3 regions of the Mesorhizobium sp. M0854 genome follow, and region 2 is predicted to be linked to each of the others. Evidence: predicted binding sites of a transcription regulator. Region 2 holds the regulator's gene; each other region holds the start of a gene.
What was found. The regulator LexA, encoded in region 2, represses DNA repair genes until DNA is damaged. The targets are predictions, from matches to a motif close to TGTTCNNNNTGTGTTCNG.
Positions count from the first base shown of each region.

Region 1: parE (DNA topoisomerase IV subunit B) is a predicted target of LexA. The motif match lies at 1,123-1,140, and genes of this name have one in related genera.
Region 3: uvrA (excinuclease ABC subunit UvrA) is a predicted target of LexA. The motif match lies at 1,248-1,265, and genes of this name have one in related genera.

Region 1 covers NZ_JAMYOL010000009.1:10,751-13,003, reverse strand. Annotated here, with positions in the region: gene parE (DNA topoisomerase IV subunit B) at 1-1,052, opposite strand, end outside; gene NKH99_RS15970 (GGDEF domain-containing protein) at 1,326-2,253, shown strand, end outside.
Region 2 covers NZ_JAMYOL010000005.1:296,656-298,908, forward strand. Annotated here, with positions in the region: gene kynU (kynureninase) at 1-37, opposite strand, end outside; gene lexA (transcriptional repressor LexA) at 486-1,220, shown strand; gene NKH99_RS12085 (ComEC/Rec2 family competence protein) at 1,214-2,253, opposite strand, start outside.
Region 3 covers NZ_JAMYOL010000012.1:65,357-67,609, reverse strand. Annotated here, with positions in the region: gene uvrA (excinuclease ABC subunit UvrA) at 1-1,098, opposite strand, end outside; gene NKH99_RS19630 (hypothetical protein) at 1,795-2,157, opposite strand; gene NKH99_RS19625 (ATP-dependent Clp protease proteolytic subunit) at 2,190-2,253, opposite strand, start outside.

The DNA.
Region 1 (2,253 bases), on a different contig from region 2:
TTGTTGCCGACCAGGTCGGCATAAGCGCGCAAGCCGCGCGTCAGGACGTTGCGGAAGCCGGCCTCATGCGTGCCGCCCTCCGCGGTCGGGATGGTGTTGCAATAGGAATTGATAAAACCGTCGCCGCCGAACCAGGTCACCGCCCATTCGAGCGAACCGTGGCCGCCCTGCTTCTCGCTCTTGCCGGCAAACATTTCACGGGTGACCTGGAATTCGTCGCCGAGCGAGGCTTTCAGATAGTCCTTGAGGCCGCCCGGAAAATGGAATTCTGCCTTGGCCGGCGTCGTGTCCTTTTCCTTGATCAGCGACGGATCGCAGGTCCAGCGGATTTCGACACCGCCGAACAGATAGGCCTTTGACCGCGCCATGCGGTAGAGCCGCGCCGGCTCGAAAGCAGCACCCTTGCCGAAAATCTGCTCGTCTGGATGGAAGCGGATCTTCGTGCCGCGGCGGTTGTGCACCTCGCCGAGCTGCTCCAGGCCGGTCACCGGAACGCCTCGCGAGAAGCGCTGGCGATAGAGCTTGCGCCCAATCGCGACCTCGACCTCGAGATGGTCGGACAGCGCGTTGACCACGGAAACGCCGACACCGTGCAGGCCGCCGGACGTTTCGTAAACCTTGCTGTCGAACTTGCCGCCTGAATGCAGCGTCGTCATGATGAGTTCGAGAGCCGGCTTCTTGAATTTCGGGTGCGGATCGACCGGAATGCCGCGGCCGTTGTCGGTTACGGACAGGTATCCGTCGGCGGAAAGCTCGACATCGATGAAGGTCGCATGGCCGGCGACCGCCTCGTCCATCGAATTGTCGATAACCTCGGCAAACAGATGGTGCATCGCCTTGTCGTCGGTGCCGCCAATGTACATGCCCGGGCGGCGGCGCACCGGCTCCAGCCCCTCCAGCACTTCGATGTCGGCGGCACTATAGCTCTCGCTGGCGTCGCGGGGCGCCGGCCGCTTCGCCGCCTGCACCAGCGGGTCGGCCGGGCGCGCGGCGGCGCGAGCCGGTTGCGGCTGCTTGTCGAATTTGGCGAAAAGATCGTTATTGTCGTCCATGCCGGTCCTGGATTCCGATGCTGCGAATCACCACCCGATACTGCCACGCTTTTGGCGGGCAGGCGACGGAGGTTCCTGTTACGTTCGAGGATAGGGCCTCTTACTGCAAAACCATTCGACAACCAAGCGGCGGAAATGGGGTCGAGGGTGGAGCATCGACGCTTTGTAAACCCTGTCCGAAGGTTACGCCGCAAGATTGGCTGAAAAAACGGTATTTGCGGACTGTCGCTGACCTATAATGCAGCGAAACCCTCAAGAGGCTGTCGCTTAAGCATGTTGGATTACAGTTCGCTCCTGCTCGCGGCGGCGCTGTCGGGCATGTGCCTTAGCATCACCATGTTTGCGATCTGGTTCAGCGCGCCAAAGGCACGCTTTGTGCTGACGGTGGCCTGCGGCATTCTCGTGCTGGTCGCACATGTCGTGTTGTTCTGGCATTACACCAGGGATCCAAGCCCCTGGCTTTGCCAGATCGTGCTTGTGCTTCTCAGCCTCGGCTTCCTGATCATCTGCCTGTCGGCCATGCAATATCTCGGCACAGGCGACTACAGGCGAGCCATCTTGCCGACCTTGGTTGCGATGGCTGTTTGCGCGGGCGCGACGTATCTCGGGTTTGATGGTGTCGGCTTTATTGTCACCTACGCGACGGTAACGGCGCTGCTCTCGCTCATCGGGGCGATGTTCTGGATTGAGGGTGGTCACGATCGCCGGATATTGCTGGTCGTCTCGTTCCTGAGCGGCGTCTGTGCGCTGTCGTTCGGACTTTGCGGCGCGGTCCTGCTGGTCACGGGCCAATGGGTGCTGGGTGTAGCACCGGACAATTGGGCCGAGCGGGTGAATTCCGTCGTGGCCGTCGCCTGCATGACCGGGCTCGGCGCATTGACGCTCTCCCTGCACCATTTGCAGGCGCAGATCGAATTGAAGGCCGAGACGATGACCGATCCATTGACCGGGCTGATGAATCGGCGGGCGTTGACGGCACTCTACGGCGAGCGGGTCTTCGGTCCGTTCATGTCCGTTGCCATGTTCGACCTTGACCATTTCAAGAGGACGAACGACGTATTCGGTCACCCGGTCGGCGACCAGGTTCTGTGCCGCTTTGCCGCCGTCATCAGGAAATACGCCCGGACCGGCGTCGACGCCTTCCGGTTGGGCGGCGAGGAATTCGTGCTCGTCATGTCGCGGATGACGGAAGAGAAGGCCT
Region 2 (2,253 bases):
TCGCCTTTATGGCCACGAGATCGGGAATTCCTGTCATGATTTGTCTGCTCCCCCCAAGATCCAACGCAACGCCGGACACGCATCGACTGTTCTTCCATTACTTGGTTGCGCGCAGCAAGGCTCCACCGGCGAGAAGCAGCCTGACCAGGCGGTGGAAACCGGGACTTAACCCGAGGTTGGCGTTTTGAGTTCGTTTCGTTCACGGTGCATTGACCAAACCGCACAGTCGATACGGGTTCAATTCCGTGCCTTTTGCCGACCGACGGTCGATGCCAGTGCCGCCTTCTAGGAGGCCAGAAGGGCGCAAACGAAAGCAGAATCAAGGCGATGAGGCTCGCGGCGGTGAAAATGCGGTACGCCGGTAGGGGACGTCGTTTGTTTCCCGAGCCTTAACGCATTCATTAAACTTTAAACAGTTGCGGAACACAACTGGAACAGATAGTGTTTGTTCTGGGTTTGTTTTTCTGATTCTGTTGGGGGTCGCTATGCTGACACGCAAACAACACGAACTGCTTATGTTCATCCACGAAAGGTTGAAGGAAAGCGGTATCCCGCCTTCATTCGACGAGATGAAGGAAGCGCTCGACCTGGCTTCCAAATCCGGAATCCACCGGCTGATTACGGCGCTGGAGGAGCGCGGCTTCATTCGCCGTTTGCCCAACCGGGCCCGTGCGCTGGAGGTGCTACGCCTGCCTGACTCGATCGCCCCCGGCCTCAATGCGGCACGCAAGTTCTCGCCGAGTGTCATCCAGGGCAGTCTTGGGCAAGGCGCCCCTCGGCAAGGCAAGCCGACATCGTCGCGCGTGCCCGCAGCCGGAAATGACGACGATGTCGTCGCCGCCGTTTCGATCCCGGTGATGGGCCGCATCGCTGCCGGTGTGCCGATCGACGCCATCCAGCACCAGACGCATTCGATTTCGGTGCCGCCGGATATGATCATGGGCGGCGAGCATTATGCGCTTGAGGTCAAAGGCGATTCGATGATCGAGGCCGGCATTTTCGACGGCGACACGGTGATCATCCGCAATGCCGATACGGCGAGCCCCGGTGAGATCGTGGTGGCACTGGTCGACGAGGAGGAAGCGACGCTGAAGCGGTTCCGCCGCAAGGGCGCCTCGATCGCCCTGGAAGCCGCCAATCCGGCCTACGAGACGCGCATCTTCGGACCAGACAGGGTCAAGGTGCAGGGCAAGCTCGTCGGACTGATCCGCCGCTACTGAGCTCCGCCCTTGGCGCCGGCTTTGGGGTTGTCGGCCCGGCGGTATGGCGGCAGGCCCCGTGCCGCGCGTGAAAATTTCCGCTGCACGTGCCAGGGCCGGTATGATTTTTCGACGGCGAAGCGGATCTCGGCGCGTGTTGCCGCTTGTGGATCGAAATAGACGGCGGCACTTCCCGCGCGCGCCAGTTGCCGTTTGGTGACGACGAGGACCAGCCGGTCGTAGTAGCAGGGGTTATGGGCGGTGGCGTCGTCGATGACGATCAAGCTGGCAAAGGCGCAGGCTGGCCGCGCAGTATCGCGGTCCTTGGCTTGCGCGATGATCGCGCCGGATGGATGCCTGGCAAGGCAGAGGCCGTCCGTGCAAATGAACGGCATGCCCGGCGGTAGGTCGGCCGGATCGGCAATGTCGAATTGCGGGTCGTTCTTTCCAGGTGTTTCCGGCGCGACGATAGCCTCTGATGTGAGCGCGCGTTTCCAGTTGTCGATGGTGAACTCATTCGGGCGTGCCCGGTTGACCGCGAGTTCACCGCTGCCGATCGGCAGCGCGACCAGCCGTGCGTCCTCCGAGACCAATACGTCGGGTATGCGTGTCTGCGTTGTCGTCAGCAAGCCGGCGAGCGCAAAAGGAAGTGCCGCCAGCCGCAACCACGTCGTCGCCATGCTGGCAATGACGAGGGCGATCGTCACCAGAAGGACGGATCTCAGCGAAATCAGCCCGACCGCATCGATCGGCGAGCGCTCCGAGATCCACCCGGACAGGGCGATCATCGCCGTCAGCCCCTTGCCCATGATATAGAGAAAAGGGCCATCCGCACCGAACGGCATCGCCAGCGCGCTGAGAACGGCGAAGGGCATGACGACCAGTGACACGATGGGCATGATGGCCAGATTGGCGAACAGGCTGAGCGGCGCCACGCGCTGGAAATGCCATATGGCGAAAAGCGCCGTGGCGCTCCCTGCAATGATCGAGGTCATCGCCAGACCGCACATGCCCAGCAGGACCTTTCGAGTGGCAAAGCGTAGCGGCGACTGCC
Region 3 (2,253 bases), on a different contig from region 2:
TTGCTTTGCCTCCTCGCTCAAATCCTTGAACTTGTCGCCGAGCTTGAAGCCATAGGCGACGCCCAGCGCTTCCAGCGTCTGCGCATAGTAGGGCGAGCTCGACTTCGCCCAAGGGCTGACGGCGCCGGCGCGCAGCGAGACATTCTCGTCGGGCACGACCAGGCTGGCATCAATGGCGCGTTGGCTGCCGAGCCCGTCGCAGGTCGGGCAGGCGCCGAACGGATTGTTGAAGGAGAACAGCCTGGGCTCGATCTCGGGAATGGTGAAGCCGGACACCGGGCAGGCGAACTTTTCCGAGAACAGCATGCGTTCATGCGTCTCGTTCTTCGATTTGTTGACCGAATCCTCGCCGGTCTGGCTGGCGTCGAGCGGCTTGTCGGCAAATTCCGCCACCGCCAGCCCGTCGGCCAGCTTCAGCGCGGTCTCGATGGAATCGGCGAGCCGCGTCGCCAGATCGCCGCGCACGACGATGCGGTCGACGACGACGTCGATGTCGTGCTTGTACTTCTTGTCCAGCGCCGGCACGTCGGCGATCTCATAGAAGACGCCATCGACCTTGACGCGCTGAAAACCCTTCTTCTGCAGCTCCAGCAGTTCCTTGCGGTACTCGCCTTTGCGGCCGCGCACCATCGGCGCCAGAATGAACAGCCGGGTGCCTTCCTCGACAGCAAGCACCCGGTCGACCATCTGCGAAACCGTCTGGCTCTCGATCGGCAGGCCGGTGGCCGGTGAATAGGGTACACCGACGCGGGCGAACAAAAGCCGCATATAATCGTAGATCTCGGTGACGGTGCCGACCGTCGAACGTGGGTTCTTCGAGGTGGTCTTCTGCTCGATGGAAATGGCCGGCGACAGGCCGTCGATCTGGTCGACGTCCGGCTTCTGCATCATTTCGAGGAATTGCCGTGCATAGGCCGAAAGGCTCTCGACATAGCGGCGCTGGCCCTCGGCGTAGATGGTGTCGAAGGCAAGCGACGACTTGCCCGACCCCGACAGGCCGGTCATGACGATCAGGCTGTCACGCGGCAGGTCGAGATCGACATTCTTCAGATTGTGTTCGCGTGCCCCGCGAATGGAGAGATATTTATGGTCGGCCATCGCCGGTCGCCGCCTCAGAATCTGGAATTCGTGGGATGGGCGGGTTTTCCCGACCACCCCCTATGTAGGTAATTTCGCCGCCTTTTCGAGAGACGCCACAACTCTCGACCAAAGCGTTTAACCGCCTTTCGCGCGAACGGGCAAGCGGAAAGAACAAAGGCCGAACACGCTCCTGACAAAAGCTGCCCGTGAGGCCGGCTTCACAAAGCGTCTCGCGATCACATTTTTCGGCAACCCGGCTATTCAAGGTTGACGTCCCCGCGTCATGGGGGCAGAATCCAATTGTCAACGAAGCCGGCCGTCTTTCGATGGCCTCGCGGCCTGGGGCTAGCCTGCGAGACGCCGCGGGTTATGCGATGAGCGCTTCGACGACAGTCGCAACGAACAGAAGGAGAGCAGAGGCATGACTCCACCGGATTGTTCCTTGAGGCTCCACGTGTCGCTGGAGCCGCGGCAGGTATAAGTAGCCAGGTCAGGCGTTTAGCGCTACCTGCCCACGTTGGCCTGCCGATCCCCACAACAATCAGAGACTGCTAGTCGGATCGTCGGCTGAACGCCGCGAAGCATCCGAAATAAAAAGCCGGCAGTACACTCCCGGCAATTTGGATTTCAGATCCAAGAAAGCCCCGTCAGTTGCAAAGCAGTGGCGGGGCTGTTCGTTTGAAGCGCAATATTTGTGGTTCACACCAGGCGAACTTAGCGGCTGGAGGGCCTGATCCCGCCGGTAGCGACATCAATGGTGATGCTACCGGAAATCCGAACGTCGGTATCGCCAATCTTGAAGGTGCCGTTGCCGCTGCCTAGAGCCATATCGTCAGGCTCAGGCCGCGGCGCTGGCTCGGCGATGCGATAATCGCTGGTCACACCGGGCAGAGCGCGCTTTTGCGAAGACGTCGAATTATCTTGGGCAAGTGCCATACCCACCAGCATGTTCGTGCCGGCAACGGTAGCGATGGCAAGGCATAACAGGCTGGATGAGCGGCTGGCGGTCATCGCCGGACTATAGTGCCGCGATAGCGGCAAGACCAGACCGATGGCGCTGAAATTGCGGGCGCTCAATCGCCTCAGTTCCGTCCGCCGGCCCGGCTCGTTCATGCGGCCTGCTTGCGAGTGTCGAAAACATGGTCGACGAGGCCCCAATCCTTGGCCTCCTGC